Regions from separate parts of the Pseudomonas sp. 18173 genome, predicted to be linked through region 1. Evidence: predicted binding sites of a transcription regulator. Region 1 holds the regulator's gene; each other region holds the start of a gene.
The links. Region 1 encodes FliA, which starts transcription of late flagellar genes. Its sites were predicted from a motif close to CTAAAGTTTNNNNNNNNNNNGCCGNTAA; they were not measured.
Positions count from the first base shown of each region.

Region 2: a site for FliA is predicted at 2,634-2,661, ahead of flgM (flagellar biosynthesis anti-sigma factor FlgM). Genes of this name have one in related genera too.
Region 3: a site for FliA is predicted at 2,719-2,746, ahead of ACLD1X_RS06180 (methyl-accepting chemotaxis protein). Genes of this name have one in related genera too.

Region 1 covers NZ_JBKFTN010000017.1:52,826-58,093, reverse strand. Annotated here, with positions in the region: gene flhA (flagellar biosynthesis protein FlhA) at 1-948, shown strand, start outside; gene flhF (flagellar biosynthesis protein FlhF) at 960-2,288, shown strand; gene fleN (flagellar synthesis regulator FleN) at 2,406-3,236, shown strand; gene fliA (RNA polymerase sigma factor FliA) at 3,233-3,973, shown strand; gene ACLD1X_RS19300 (chemotaxis response regulator CheY) at 4,141-4,512, shown strand; gene ACLD1X_RS19295 (protein phosphatase CheZ) at 4,534-5,268, shown strand, end outside.
Region 2 covers NZ_JBKFTN010000006.1:261,836-267,103, forward strand. Annotated here, with positions in the region: gene cheR (protein-glutamate O-methyltransferase CheR) at 1-710, opposite strand, end outside; gene ACLD1X_RS09725 (chemotaxis protein CheV) at 756-1,688, opposite strand; gene flgA (flagellar basal body P-ring formation chaperone FlgA) at 1,772-2,530, shown strand; gene flgM (flagellar biosynthesis anti-sigma factor FlgM) at 2,699-3,025, shown strand; gene ACLD1X_RS09740 (flagella synthesis protein FlgN) at 3,074-3,541, shown strand; gene ACLD1X_RS09745 (flagellar brake protein) at 3,635-4,381, shown strand; gene ACLD1X_RS09750 (MFS transporter) at 4,445-5,268, opposite strand, start outside.
Region 3 covers NZ_JBKFTN010000004.1:155,990-161,257, forward strand. Annotated here, with positions in the region: gene ccoN (cytochrome-c oxidase, cbb3-type subunit I) at 1-144, opposite strand, end outside; gene ACLD1X_RS06175 (alpha/beta family hydrolase) at 238-915, shown strand; gene ACLD1X_RS06180 (methyl-accepting chemotaxis protein) at 1,121-2,686, opposite strand; gene ACLD1X_RS06185 (CPBP family intramembrane glutamic endopeptidase) at 2,792-3,583, opposite strand; gene acnA (aconitate hydratase AcnA) at 3,844-5,268, opposite strand, start outside.

The DNA of each region.
Region 1 (5,268 bases):
CGGATCAAGGGGGTGCGCAAGAAGTTGTCCCAGGACCTCGGCTTCCTGATGCCGACCGTGCATATCCGCGACAACCTCGACCTGGCGCCGAGCGCCTATCGCCTGACCCTCATGGGGGTGATCCTGGCCGAGGCGGAGATCTACCCGGATCGCGAGCTGGCGATCAACCCGGGGCAGGTCTATGGCACGCTCAATGGCATTACCGCCAAAGATCCGGCTTTCGGCCTGGAGGCGGTCTGGATCGAAATCAGCCAACGCGCCCAGGCGCAATCGCTCGGATATACGGTGGTCGATGCCAGTACAGTAGTGGCCACCCACCTGAACCAGATACTCTACAAGCATTCCAGTGAACTGATCGGTCACGAGGAAGTGCAGCAACTCATGCAATTGCTGGCCAAAAGCTCGCCGAAACTGGCCGAGGAGCTGGTGCCGGGCGTGGTTTCGCTGTCGCAGCTGCTCAAGGTGCTGCAAGCGCTATTGGCCGAACAAGTGCCTGTGCGTGATATCCGCAGCATTGCCGAGGCGATCGCCAACAATGCCGCCAAGAGTCAAGATACCGCCGCGCTGGTGGCTGCCGTGCGGGTTGGCGTATCCCGCGCAATCGTGCAAAGCATTGTAGGCACTGAGTCGCAGCTGCCAGTTATCACGCTGGAGCCAAGGTTGGAACAGATATTGCTCAATAGTCTGCAAAAGGCAGGACAAGGCTCGGAAGAGGGCGTTCTGCTGGAGCCAAGCATGGCTGAGAAGCTGCAACGTTCGTTGATCGACGCGGCACAGCGTCAGGAGATGCAAGGTCAGCCGGTGATTCTGCTGGTGGCCGGTCCGGTTCGCGCGATGCTCTCGCGATTTGGCCGGCTCGCAGTCCCGGGTTTGCATGTGTTGGCTTACCAGGAAATCCCTGACAACAAGCAAGTGACCATCGTTGCGACAGTAGGGCCCAACGGCTGAGGTAGTGGTTTATGCAAGTTAAGCGTTTTTTCGCCGCCGATATGCGTCAGGCCATGAAGCTGGTTCGCGATGAGCTGGGCGCTGATGCCGCTATCATTGGCAACCGCCGGATCGCCGGGGGTGTCGAGCTGACGGCCGCGCTGGATTACAAGTTGTCGGCACTGGCGCCGCGGGTGCCGAACATGGAGCTCGAAGACGAGTTGCGCAAGACTCAGTCGCGGATCGTTACCGCCCAGGCCGAATTGAGCCTGCGTGGCGATGGCGAGAGCGACAATGCTACCAACCGTCAGTTGTTCGCCGGCTTGCCGTTGACCGCCGCCGAGCCGCTGATCGAGCCGACTTACGCCGAACCCCGTCGCCCTGCAGCCGCCGCTGCGCCAGCGTCCGCAGGTGTAGACCCGCGCGCGTTCGACTCGATGCGTTCGGAGCTCAACAGCCTGCGCGAACTCATGGAAGTACAGCTTGGCTCGCTGGCCTGGAATCAGCTGCAAGGCAGCCGTCCGGACCAGGCCAACCTCTGGCGTCGCCTGCAACGCATCGGCCTGTCGGGTCCGCTGTCGCGCGACCTGCTGGCAATGATCACCGACATCGAGGAACCCCGTCAGGCCTGGCGCATGTTGCTGGCGCACCTGGCACGCATGATCGCTACCCCGGAAGTCGAGCCGCTGGAAGAGGGCGGAGTGATCGCCATGGTCGGCCCTGCCGGCATGGGCAAGACCACCACCCTGGCCAAGCTGGCCGCCCGTTATGTGCTCAAGTACGGCGCGCAGAACATTGCGCTGGTGAGCATGGACAGCTTCCGCATCGGTGCCCAGGAGCAGCTCAAGACCCTGGGGCGCATACTCAATGTCTCGGTGACCCACGTCGATCCGGGCCAGTCCCTGGTGCAGGCGCTGGATCCATTGCTGCGCAAGCGCGTGGTGCTGATCGATACCGCGGGCCTGCAGGCCAGCGACCCGGCCCTGCGCATGCAGCTCGAAAGCCTGGCCGGTCGTGGCATCCGCTCGAAAAATTATCTGGTATTGGCAACCACCAGCCAGAAACAGGTTCTAACGGCCGCTTATCACAGTTACAAGCGTTGCGGGCTCGCTGGCTGCATCCTGACTAAACTGGATGAAACGGCGAGTCTGGGCGAGGTGTTGAGCCTGGCCATCAGTCATGAGTTACCCGTGGCCTACCTGACCGATGGCCCGCGGATCCCGGATGATTTGCATCTGCCGCGCCGTCATCAGTTGGTCAGTCGCGCCGTCAGCGTGCAAATGCAGGAAGAACCCAGCGAAGAAGCCATGGCTGACATGTTCGCTGACATCTACCACAGCCCGACCAAGCAGGTTGGCTGAGGTAATTAATGAATAGTTTTTGTACCTACATCGATGGTCTGCCATGCATTGTTCCGTTAGCGAACGCGCAGCCAGTAATGTGGCCTCCGTCTATGCAAGACAAGGTAAAGAAATAACATGGGCAGCATGCATCCCGTACAGGTGATCGCGGTGACCGGCGGCAAAGGTGGCGTCGGGAAAACTAACGTGTCAGTGAACTTGTCCCTGGCTTTGGCTGAGCTTGGCCGGCGCGTCATGCTGCTGGACGCCGACCTGGGACTGGCGAACGTCGACGTTCTGCTGGGCCTGACACCCAAACGTACCCTGGCCGACGTGATCGAGGGCCGCTGCGAACTGCGCGACGTACTGCTGCAGGGGCCTGGCGGCATCCGTATCGTTCCGGCCGCATCGGGCACTCAGAGCATGGTGCATCTGAGCCCTGCGCAACACGCGGGCCTGATCCAGGCCTTCAGTGATATCGGCGACAACCTCGACGTATTGGTGATCGACACCGCTGCGGGCATTGGTGACTCGGTAGTCAGTTTCGTTCGCGCCGCCCAGGAAGTGCTGCTGGTGGTGTGTGACGAGCCGACCTCGATCACCGATGCCTACGCGTTGATCAAGTTGCTCAATCGCGACTACGGCATGAACCGCTTCCGGGTCCTGGCCAACATGGCCCAGAGCCCGCAGGAAGGGCGCAACCTGTTCGCCAAGTTGACCAAGGTCACGGATCGTTTCCTCGACGTCGCCCTGCAATACGTCGGCGCCGTGCCCTACGACGAAAGCGTGCGCAAGGCCGTGCAGAAACAGCGCGCCGTCTACGAGGCTTTCCCGCGTTCCAAGTGCTCGCTGGCGTTCAAGGCCATCGCGCAGAAAGTCGATACCTGGCCGCTGCCGGCCAACCCGCGCGGGCACCTGGAGTTTTTCGTCGAGCGCCTCGTGCAACAGACAGCAGGACCCGTGCTATGACAGCAAGCGGTTACAACCTCTATAAAAAATCGGCCCGTGATGCGCAGTACGAGCTGATCGAGCGTTACGCGCCGCTGGTTAAACGCATTGCCTACCACTTGCTGGCGCGCTTGCCGGCCAGTGTCCAGGTCGAAGACCTGATCCAGGCCGGGATGATCGGCCTGCTTGAAGTGTCGACCAAATATGACGCCAGCAAAGGCGCCAGTTTCGAGACGTACGCGGGCATTCGAATCCGCGGCGCCATGCTCGATGAAGTGCGCAAGGGGGATTGGGCGCCACGTTCGGTTCACCGCAATACGCGCATGGTCAGCGACGCCATCCGCTCGATTGAAGCGAAAACCGGCCGTGACGCTAAAGATCACGAGGTTGCGGCCGAACTCCAATTGAGTCTCGACGATTACTACGGAATTTTGAACGACACCCTGGGCAGCCGCTTATTCAGTTTCGACGATCTGTTGCAGGATGGCGAACACGAAGGGCTGCACGAGGATGGCGCGAGTGCTCATCTCGAGCCGTCACGCGATCTGGAAGATGAACGCTTCCAGGCTGCGCTGGCGGATGCGATTGCCAATTTGCCGGAGCGTGAGCGACTGGTGTTGGCGCTGTACTACGACGAAGAGTTGAACCTCAAGGAAATCGGTGAGGTCCTGGGGGTCAGCGAATCGCGGGTCAGCCAGTTACACAGCCAGTGCGCGGCCCGTTTGCGGGGGCGTTTGGGGGAGTGGCGAGCGCGCTGAAGGCAGTGTGGGGACACTGCGAACGAGGCTGGTGTGGTGCTGAACTGCACCGGTCGCGATCTGTTGTGCTCCAGACAGTCATTGAGTGCTTTGCCGGATTGATTGAAATGGCGCGTCCAGGTGCTGGGCGCGTTTAAGACTGCTTGGAGGTCGAATTGGACAAGAACATGAAAATCCTCATCGTTGATGACTTCTCAACGATGCGGCGGATCATCAAGAACCTGCTGCGTGACCTTGGGTTCACCAACACCGTCGAGGCCGACGATGGCACTACCGCCATTCCGGTGCTCAACAGCGGAAGCATCGACTTTCTGGTAACGGACTGGAACATGCCTGGCATGACCGGTATCGACCTGCTGCGCCACGTGCGTGCCGATGAAAAGCTCAAGCACCTGCCGGTGTTGATGGTGACCGCTGAAGCCAAGCGCGAGCAGATCATCGAAGCGGCCCAGGCTGGCGTTAACGGCTATGTGGTCAAACCCTTCACGGCCCAGGCGTTGAAAGAAAAAATCGAGAAGATTTTCGAACGCATCGGTTGATGAGTGCGCCACGGGGGAGCTATGGGCAATAACGAAACTTCATTGGGCGATTTCGAATCGACCCTGAAAAAACACGCCGTCGAATTGGTCGCAAGCCTTGAAAAGGGCAAGTTCGGCGACGCCGTGCAATTGATCCATGAGCTCAACCAGACCCGTGACCGCGGCCTGTATCAGGAAGTGGGCAAGCTCACTCGCGAGCTGCATAGCGCGATCGTCAATTTCCAGATTGACCCGCACATGCCGCAAGCCGAAGAAGTGTCGCAGATCACCGATGCCACCGAGCGCCTGGGGTATGTGGTCAAGCTGACCGAAGCCGCGGCCAACCGCACCATGGATCTGGTGGAAAGTGCCACGCCGCTGGTCAATGGCCTGGCGGATGAAGCCCAGGCCTTGAGCGCGGACTGGGGGCGCTTCATGCGTCGCGAAGTCGGTGCGCAAGAGTTTCGTGAACTGGCCCGGCGGGTCGACGGGTTCCTGGCGCGCAGCGGCACGGACAATCGCGCGGTGTCGGGCAACCTGAACGACATCCTGCTCGCCCAGGATTACCAGGACCTCACCGGGCAAGTGATCAAGCGTGTGACCCAACTGGTCACCGAAGTTGAAAGCAACCTGCTCAAGCTCGTGCTCATGGCCAGTCAGGTGGATCGCTTTGCGGGCATCGAACATGACCGTGAAGCGATGCTTGCTGAAAAAGATCCACAAAAACATCTCTCTCAGGGTGAAGGTCCGCAGATTCATGCCGATAAAAGAGAAGAC
Region 2 (5,268 bases), on a different contig from region 1:
TGGATGCGCAACAGGATGTCCTTCTTCACCTCGGCGGAGAAGTAGATCAGCACGTTGCGGCAAAACACGATATCGAACTTGCCCAGGCTCGCGTAGCTGTCCAGCAGGTTGAAGGAACGGAACTCCACCCGGCTCTTGATCGGTGCCTTGATCGCCCAGCGCCCCGGCCCTTTCGGGTCGAAATAACGCTGCAGGCGCTCCGGTGACAGACCACGGCCGATGGCCAGGCTGTCGTACTCGCCAGTCTTGCAGTTGTTCAGCATGGTGCCGGACAGGTCGGTGGCAACAATCTGCACGCCCATCCTCAACTGGCCCATGTTGACCCGCTCGAACTCGTCGATGGACATCGACAGCGAATACGGTTCCTGGCCTGAGGAGCACGCCGCCGACCAGATGCGCAGGCGCTGGCCGGGACTGGCCTTGATCGCTTCGGGCAGTACCTTGTTCTTCAAGACTTCAAACGGGTAGGTGTCACGAAACCACAGGGTTTCGTTGGTGGTCATGGCGTCTACCACCTGCTCGCGCAAACCGCTGCGCGGCTGGGTCTGCATCCGCTGAACCAGCTCACCCAAAGACTTGATGCCTTGCTGTTCCATCAGTTTGTTGAGACGGCTGGAGACCAGGTACTGCTTGTTTTCACCGAGCAAAATGCCACAGGCTTTTTCCAGGAACACCCGGAACTGTTCGAAATCCAAATTACCCGTAGACAATGATGCCGCCTCTTAAATCGTGTTGACTGCCAGGGGCGCAGGCCCCTAGCTGATATCTGCTGCCTTGATCCGGTCGACTACCCGGGATGCCAGGTCATCAGGACGGAATTTGGCCAGGAAGTCATCGGCACCGACCTTCTTGACCATCGCCTGATTGAAAACCCCCGACAACGAAGTATGCAGGATGATATGAAGCTTTTGCATGCGCGGGTCGTTGCGGATTTCCGCCGTCAGTGTGTACCCGTCCATCTCCGGCATCTCGATGTCGGAGATCATCATCAGGAACTCTTCTTCCGGTTTCTTGCCTTCATCGACCAGTTTGCGCAGGTAATCCAGCGCTTGCCGACCGTCGTTCAGCGCCACCACTTCAACGCCGACCGTTTGCAGGCAGCGCGTGACCTGCTTGCGCGCCACCGACGAGTCGTCGACCGTCAGCACGCGCAACGAAAGCGCCTTGTGCTGGGTTTCGACATCCACCACGCCGACGGAAATCGCTTCCGGTGTCGGCGCCACTTCCGCCAGCACTTTCTCGACGTCGATGATTTCGACCAGCTGATTGTCGACCCGTGTCACCGCCGTCAGGTAGTGATCGCGCCCGGTGCCCTTGGGTGGTGGATGGATCTCCTCCCAGTTCATGTTGACGATGCGCTCCACCGAGCGCACCAGGAAACCCTGGGTCTTGGTGTTGTACTCCGTGATGATCACGAAGGGATTGTTCTTGTCCTTCAAAGCGCCGGAGCCGGTCGCCATCGCCAGATCAAGGATCGGAATGGTCGCCCCCCGGATGTTCGCCACACCGCACACGACAGGACTGGATTTGGGCATCAGCGTCAGCTGGGGGCATTGCAGCACCTCCCGAACCTTGAACACGTTGATCCCGTACAGCTGCTGGCCGTCGAGACGGAACAACAACAGCTCAAGGCGATTCTGCCCCACCAGTTGCGTGCGCTGGTTTACCGCATCCATTACACCAGCCATGCCCAGACTCCTACACCAACGCCAAGTGTTGTTGCGACGCGCCTTCCACACTAAACGGCACGGCGCTTGCTTTTTTAATCGTTATGAACACAGAACCGACATTTTTTCGACGCCTGACCATACCCTGCCGCAAATTGCTCGGCGTGCTGGCGGCTGTTTGCCTGTTCAACGCTGGCAGCCCTGCCCTTGCTGACGCGGTTACCTTGCCTGACATGCTTATCGGCGTCACTCAGGGCTTTCTTGAGTTCACCGTAGAAGACTATCTGGCTACCAGTCAAACGGAAGGTCGCTACGAGATCCAGGTCAACCCGCTCGACCCGCGCATGCACATGCCCATGTGCGACAAGGAATTGACAGCAACCCTTGAGAGCCCCAAGCCGCTGGGACGGGTCACGGTCAAGGTCCATTGCGAGGGTGCCGCCCCCTGGACCGTCTTCGTGCCCGCTCAAGTCCGCCTGTTTCGCGATGTCGTGACCACCGCCCGGCCACTGCGCCGCGCGGCCATTGTCGAGCCTGGGGATGTGGTCCTGCGCGAACGTGATATCAGCCTGATCAGCCAGGGCTACCTGACCTCCCTTGACCAGGCGATCGGGCAGCGACTGACCCGACCAACGGTCGCCGACCAGGTGATTACCCTGGTGCATATCGAACAGGCCGAAGTCATCCGCAAGGGTGATCAGGTGGTGATTACCGCCCGCAGCGGCACGCTCAGCGTGCGCATGCCGGGCGAAGCCCTGTCGAACGGCGGTCTGAGCGAACAGATCCGGGTGAAAAACCTCAACTCCCAGCGAGTCATCAAGGCACAGGTCATGGCGCCGGGGCAGGTGGAAGTGTCCATGTAAGGCTCTCGGTTCACCGGAATGTGGCGCTTGCCGCGGCTGTTCCCTAGACTGTGCTCCATGCAGGGCAAGCGCTGACGCGCGCGAGGTTCATTGATAAATGGACCTAAAGTTTTCCAGGGAATGGCCGAAACCATGGCAAGCGTCCAAATTCCCAGAGGTTTTTTTATCATGGTCATCGATTTCAGCCGTTTGAACAGCTCCTCGTCCCTTACGGGCAGTACACGTACCAGCGCCAGCAAGGAAAGCGCCGAAGCCGGCAAATCCGCGCCGCTGGAGTCCGCGGCCGAACAGGCCGGTACCGTCAAAAGCGGGGAATCGGTACATCTCAGCAATGAGGCTCAACAGTTGCAGAAGGTCACAGACAAGCTGCGCGATCAGCCTGCCGTCGACAAAGCCCGCGTGGCCGAATTGAAAGCAGCGATTGCCGATGGCAGCTATAAGGTCGACAGCAACCGTGTAGCCAGCAAACTGCTCAACTTCGAAGCCCAGCGCTAGGCCACCGCCGGCGCCAGGCTTTTGGACGCTTAAAACCCAAGGCCAGCCATGCACGACACTAATTTACTGCAACTGATCACCGACGACTTTGCTCCAGCGCAACACCTGCTGGAGTTACTGCAGACCGAATCCCTCGCCTTGCATGGCCGCGACATGCCATTGCTCGAGGACATCCTGGCGCAGAAACAGGCATTGGTGGTCTTGCTCGAACAGCATGGCCGCAAGCGCAGTGAAGTCCTCGCCAGCCTCAACCTGCCGACCAACCGCGGCGGTCTTGAGCAATTGGCCAGCCAGTCGAGCATTGGCGACCAGTTGCTGGCGCAAAGTGACGTGCTGACCGATCTTCTGGCCCAGTGCCAGGCCATCAACGCCAACAACGGTCAGTCAATCCTCACTCAGCAGGCCGCTACGGCCACCCAGCTGAAAATCCTCAACGGTGGTGAAACCCCGGCGCTTTACGATGCCAGCGGAACATTCTCCAAGCTTGCTAAGCCGCGCCCGCTCAGTCAGGCTTAGGCCGCTCGAAGAGCCCGCTCTATCCAAGACGCGAAAGATGCTGGCAAAATGCTGGCCAGTCGTAGTCAAATTTTGTCTGGAGATTGATTAACCGTGTCCAATGCCTTATCCGTGGATGATGCTCCGCAGCCACCCAAGGTGCTCTCCACGCCCTTGGAAATCTCCGGCAACCTGCGCCAGCTGCTCGAAAGCCATGACCCGCTGATCATCACGTTCCACGAGCGCAGCCAGCGCTTCCAGAGCTATCTGGTGGATCTGGACCGTGACAGCAACATGATCGCCCTGGACGAAATGATTCCCCGCGATGGCGAGCGCTACCTGCTGGCGGGCGAACCGTTCAAGGTCGAAGGCTTCCACGAAGGCGTGCGCATTGCCTGGGAAAGCAACGGTCAATTGAACATCGACGAATCCGGTGGCAGCCGCTGCTATCGCGGCACCCTGCCCGATGAAGTGGTGTACCACCAGCGCCGCAATGCATTCCGCGCAGCGCTGAAGCTGGCACAACTGGTCAACGTCAACCTCGACGGCGAAAAGCTCAAGGCTCCCATCAGCGGCAAGCTGCTGGATATTTCCGCGACCGGCTGCAAACTGCGTTTCGACGGCGACATCACTGGCAGCCTGCAACTGGGCCAGGTTTACGACCGCTTCAACGCCGACCTGCCCTTTGGCAAAATGACCGCCCCGGTCGAGCTGCGTTATCTGCATTTCGAAGAAAAGATCTCCACCACTTTCGCCGGCATTCGTTTCCACAACATGAGTGGACTGGTGCAGCGTCAGGTCGAACGCTTCGTCTACCAGTTGCAACGCGAAGCGCGCCGCTTCGACAAAGACGACATCTGATAGAGCGTCAATAAAAAACGGGCAGTCCCTTGCGGTGACTGCCCGTTTTTTTGTGCCCGGGATTTAAGGCCTGGCCTCGCTGAAGTTAGGGTCCCGCCCTGTATCAGGATCTTCCGGCGGCTGATCGGTTTCAGTCTCGGTGACCGTTTCAGGCTCTGATTCAGGCTCTGGCCCGTTACTCACCGGACCCTGCATCTGATCCTGCACCACCTGCTCATCGACACGCGGGTCGAGACAGGCCACCAGCGGTGAACTCGTCATGTTGTCCGGCATGGCCACGTGATGCAGCGGCGCATCTTCCACCTGATGCAGGTTGGTCACCGCTTTCGGGCGAATCCGCCACACCAGGACCAACGCGAAGAAACTGAAAAACGCATAAAGCATCTGGCTGCCGAACAGCTTCATCAGCACGCCGGCCACCAGTGGCCCGATACTCGCACCGACCCCGTAGGTCACCAGCAACATTGCCGTCAGGGACACCCTTCGATCGCCTTCGACGTGGTCGTTGGAGAACGCCACTGCCAACGGATACAGGCAGAACTGCACCAGCGAACAGATAAAACCGGCGATAAACAGCACCTCCAGCGGCACCTGCGGCATGATCGCCAGCGGCAATGCAGCCAGGGCCAGGCTGAACGCAAAACTGCGGATCAACACAGCCCGATCGTAGCGGTCGGACAACCAGCCCAACGGCCACTGCACCAGCAACCCGGCAAAAATGCAGCACCCCATGAACAGGCCGACCTGCTCCGTGGACAACCCTTGCTGCGAGGCATACAGCGGCGCCAGACCGTAGAACGAGCCGACGATCAGGCCCGCCCCGAGCACCGTGCTCAATGACTGTGGCACGCGCTTGATAAAGAACCGTGGCTCCATGGGCGCCGGAT
Region 3 (5,268 bases), on a different contig from region 1:
CAAATTGAAGTTGAGTTCGGGCCAGACCAACTGGGCGGCGAGAAAAACCCCGAGCCCCATGCCGACGATGCTCCACACCACCGTCATAATGGCGAATTGGCGGACCACCTTGTAGTTGTAGGCGGTACTGATAGAAGTGTTCATGGTTCCCCATCCACGGTTCAGCCGAAGTGAGCGCGCAGCGCTTGGCAGCGCACTCTTTGGCCGGAGTTATAGGCAGACTAAAGCGAGGCAAGCATGGACAAAGGGCACAAGGCCGGTATTGACGGGGATCAATGGGCGCAGTGCGTGCGGGATCATGGATGGTTGTGGAATACCGCGGCTGGCAAGGCTGCGGCGACGCTGATCCTCGCCCACGGCGCCGGCGCACCGATGGACAGCGACTGGATGAGCGACATGGCTGCACGCCTCGCCGTTCAAGGCATCAACGTGTTGCGCTTCGAATTTCCGTACATGGCGCAGCGGCGCATCGACGGCGGCAAGCGCCCACCGAACCCGGCACCGAAACTGCTGGAATGCTGGCGCGAGGTGTATGCCCAGGTGCGACGCCATGTCACTGGGCCGCTGGCCGTGGGCGGCAAGTCCATGGGCGGGCGGATGGCCAGTCTGCTGGCCGATGAGCTGGGGGCGGATGCGCTGGTGTGCCTGGGGTATCCGTTCTATGCGGTGGGCAAGCCGGAGAAGCCACGGGTCGAGCATTTGGCCGACCTGAAGACCCGGACCTTGATCGTGCAGGGCGAGCGCGATGCGCTGGGCAATCGTGAGGCGGTCGAGGGGTATGCGCTATCGCCGGGTATCGACGTGTTGTGGCTGGTGGCAGGGGATCATGACTTGAAGCCGTTGAAGGCTTCCGGGTTTACCCATGAGCAGCATATGGAGGCTGCTGCGGGGCGGGTGGCTGCATTTCTTCAGTGAGATTTTTTGCCGGCAGTGATGGCCTCTTCGCTGGCAAGCCAGCTCCCACAGGTTTTTGCATTGGGCACAAAATCGAGTCACACCGCGAGTCACTGTGGGAGCTGGCTTGCCAGCGATGAGGCCCGGACAGGCAACTTCACTTCCAGATTGGCAATAAAAAACCCGGAGGCCTTCACCGTCCGGGTTTTGTTTTTTCCAGCATCACTCAGCGGTTAAAACGCTCCACCAGCGAATACTGGGTATTGGCGGTCTTGGTCAGCTCTTCACTCAGCAATGCCGAGTTCTGTGCCTGTTCCGAGGTCTGGTCCGCCAGCTCCGAGATGTTGCTGATGTTGCGGCTGATTTCTTCGGCCACGGCGCTTTGCTCTTCGGTCGCGGCCGCGATCTGGGTGGTCATGTCGGTAATGTTGGCCACCGCTTCGCTGATCCCCACCAGTGCCTGGTCCGCTTCCAGTACCCGCGCCACGCCTTCTTCGGCCTGGCGATGCCCGGCTTCCATGGTCTGCACCGCGGTGCCGGCGGTTTGCTGGAGCTTGGCGATCAGCGCATGAATCTGCCCGGTGGACTCGCTGGTGCGTTGCGCCAGTTGACGGACTTCGTCGGCGACCACCGCAAAACCACGACCCATCTCGCCGGCACGGGCCGCTTCGATGGCGGCGTTCAGGGCCAGCAGGTTGGTCTGGTCGGCGATGCCTTTGATCACGTCGACCACGCCACCGATTTCGTTGCTGTCCTTGGCCAGCTGGGTCACGGTCACGCCGGTTTCACCGACCACCACCGACAGGCGCTGGATGGCTTCGCGGGTTTCCCCGGCAATGTCACGACCACGACCGGTCAGGCGATTGGCTTCCTGGGTGGCATCAGCGGTGCGTTGCACGTGGCTGGCGACTTCCTGGGTGGTGGCGGCCATCTGGTTGACCGCGGTGGCCACTTGCTCGGTTTCGACGCGTTGACGTTCCAGGCCGCTGGAGCTGTTGTGCGCCAGGGCATCGGACTGCCTGGCCTGGTCGGTCAGGTGTTCGGCGGTGTCCTGCAGGCGCGTCAGGCAGGTTTTCAGGCGTGCTTCCTGACTGAGGATGGACATCTCCAGGCGTGCCTGGGCGCCGCGACTGTCAGTGTACATCTGTGCGATCAATGGATCGGAGGTGGTCTGCTCGGCCAGGCGCAGCAAGCGCTTGAGGCCACGCTGTTGCCATTGAAGGCCCATCAGGCCCAGCGGCACCGAGAGCCCGGCAGCCAGCGCAAACCCCCAATGGGAGTTCAGCGATGCGCCGATCATGAAACTCAATTGGCTGACCAGAATGAACGGCAGCCAGTCCTGCAGGATCGGCAGCCATTTATCCGAGGAGGGAACGGCCGACTTGCCCTGGTTGATGCGTTGGTAGAGCGCTTCGGCGCGGCGGATCTGTTCGGCGGTGGGCTTGACCCGCACCGACTCGTAACCGATCACCTGATTGCTTTCGAAGATCGGTGTCACATAGGCGTTCACCCAGTAATGATCACCGGACTTGCAGCGATTCTTGACAATGCCCATCCATGGCAAGCCTTGTTTCAGTGTGCCCCACATGTGTGCGAACACCGCGGCCGGCACGTCAGGGTGACGGACCAGGTTGTGCGGTGCACGGATCAGCTCCTCTCGGGAAAACCCGCTGATTTCGACGAAGGCGTCGTTACAGTAGGTGATCATGCCCTTGGCATCGGTGGTGGAAATCAACCGTTGCTGAGCCGGGAAGGTCCGCTCGCGTTGTGTAATTGGCTGGTTGTTACGCATGGCTTTTTTAATCCGCAAGGCTTTCAAGTGCTGTATCGGCAAGGTCGGCGGATTATTGAGATTATTTTTCGATAATCAGCCATGCGTCGCAAAATGACCCTTGCGTCAGCCGGCGAGCATCGGATAGGTAAACAAGCCGAAGTGCAGCAGGTTCAAGCCAAAGTGGCTGGCGATTGCGGCGCCCAGCCCACCGAAACGGTAGGCCAGGCCATAACCGACCCCGGCCAGCGTTGCCAGTAGCACCCACTGCCATCCTGCGCCGATATGGGCCAGGCCGAAGGCCGATGACGCCAGCAACAGGGCGAGGTTTTCACCCTGGGGGTGGTGTTTCAGGCAGCGGCTCAGGCCGCCCTGGATGTAGCCACGGAACAGTGCTTCCTCGACCAGCGTCACCAGCAGCAGATTGTTCAGCAACCACAACCAGGCTTGATCCGGCCATTTCGGCGCCCAGGCGATGATCCCCAGCAACAGCGCGCCGCCCAGTGCCAGCAGGGCGCTCAAGGTCAATGCCAGTGAGGTGGCATACAGCGATTGCCGAAGCGAACGACGGCCGACAATCCACGGGCAAACCAGCAACAGCCAGAAGCCGATCAGCGGTTTGTCCAGGTTCAGGTGCATCGCGAACAACACGGCGTTGTCGGTGAAACGCTGGGGGGCGATACCGCGACCGTTGTAGAAGCCGGGAAGCCAATGTGTCGCCAGGGTCAAAGCCAGGACGATGAACAGCCCGTGGCCGAGATAGCGGACAAATGGAATTTCGCGCTGGCGTACCGCTACACCGGCGACCAGTAACAGGAATACCGAGATTGCAGAGAGCCAACCGAGATGGCCGTAAGTCAGCGCCAGTCCATAGCCGAAGGAAAGCAGGGCCAGAAACGTCCATGGCAGGGCAATCATTTGAAGTCCTTGTGTCGGGATTTGCGATGTCCCCCAAATTCTGTGGGAGCGGGCTTGCTCGCGAAGGCGTCGTGTCAGTCGACATCAACGTTGCTGACACGCCGCCTTCGCGAGCAAGCCCGCTCCCACAGTAGTCCGTGTCACGCCGCTGATGTTGAGTACGGCTTGAAACCAAAGTAGGAGCGAGCTTGTTCGCGATAGCTTACTGACTGTCCCCAACAAAAACACCGCCACAAGGCGGTGTCTTTGTCAGCGGTCGGTCAAGACGCGATCAACTGCCGCAACACGTAGTGCAGAATCCCGCCGGACTTGAAGTACTCCACTTCATTCAACGTATCGATCCGGCACAACACCTCGATCTTCTCGCTGCTGCCGTCTTCGCGAGTGATGGCCAGGGTCAGGTTCATCCGTGGCGTCAGCTCGACGCCGGTCAAGCCGAGGATGTCCAGGGTTTCACTGCCGCCCAGGTTCAGGCTCTTGCGGTTCTGATCCAGCTTGAACTGCAATGGCAGCACGCCCATGCCCACCAGGTTGGAACGGTGAATCCGTTCGAAACTTTCGGCGATGACCGCCTTGACCCCCAGCAGGTTGGTGCCTTTGGCCGCCCAGTCGCGGCTCGATCCGGTGCCGTATTCCTGGCCGGCGATCACCACCAGCGGGGTGCCCGAAGCCTGATAACGCATGGCGGCGTCGTAGATCGGCATTTTCTCCCCGGTGGGAATATAGCGGGTGTTGCCGCCTTCCTCGCCGCCGAGCATTTCGTTGCGTATGCGGATATTGGCGAAGGTGCCGCGCATCATCACTTCATGGTTGCCGCGCCGCGAGCCGTAGGAGTTGAAGTCCCGCGGCTCCACGCCTTTGTCGCGCAGGTATTGCCCGGCCGGGCTGTCTGCCTTGATGTTGCCGGCGGGGGAGATGTGGTCGGTGGTCACCGAATCGCCGAGCAGTGCGAGAATGTTCGCTGCGCTGACATCCTTGACTACAGGCGGTGGGCCGCCGATATCGTCGAAGAAGGGTGGATGCTGGATATAGGTCGAGTCGTCCTGCCAGACATAGGTCGCCGCTTGCGGAACCTTGATCGCCTGCCATTGTTCGTCTCCGGCAAACACTTCGGCGTACTCCTTGTGGAACATCGCGGTGTTGACCTGATTCACCGCGTCGGCAATTTCCTTGCTGCTTGGCCAGATGTCCCGCAGGTAGACCGGTTTGCCGTCCTTGTCATTGCCCAACGGTTCGCGACTGAGGTCGGTGCGTACCGTACCCGCCAATGCATAGGCGACCACCAGCGGCGGGGAGGCCAGCCAGTTGGTTTTCACCAGCGGATGCACCCGGCCTTCAAAGTTGCGATTGCCCGAGAGCACGGACGCCACGGTGAGGTCAGCTTGCTGGATGGCTTTCTCGATGGGTTCCGGCAGCGGCCCGGAGTTGCCGATGCAGGTGGTGCAACCATAGCCGACCAGGGCAAAACCCAACTCATCGAGGTACGGGGTCAGGCCGGCCGCCTTGTAGTAGTCGGTGACCACTTTCGAGCCCGGGGCCAGCGAGCTTTTCACCCAGGGCTTGCGTTTCAGGCCTTTTTCCACGGCTTTCTTCGCCACCAGCCCGGCCGCCATCATCACGCTCGGGTTGGAAGTGTTGGTGCAGGAGGTGATGGCGGCAATCACCACCGCACCGTTTTTCAGGCG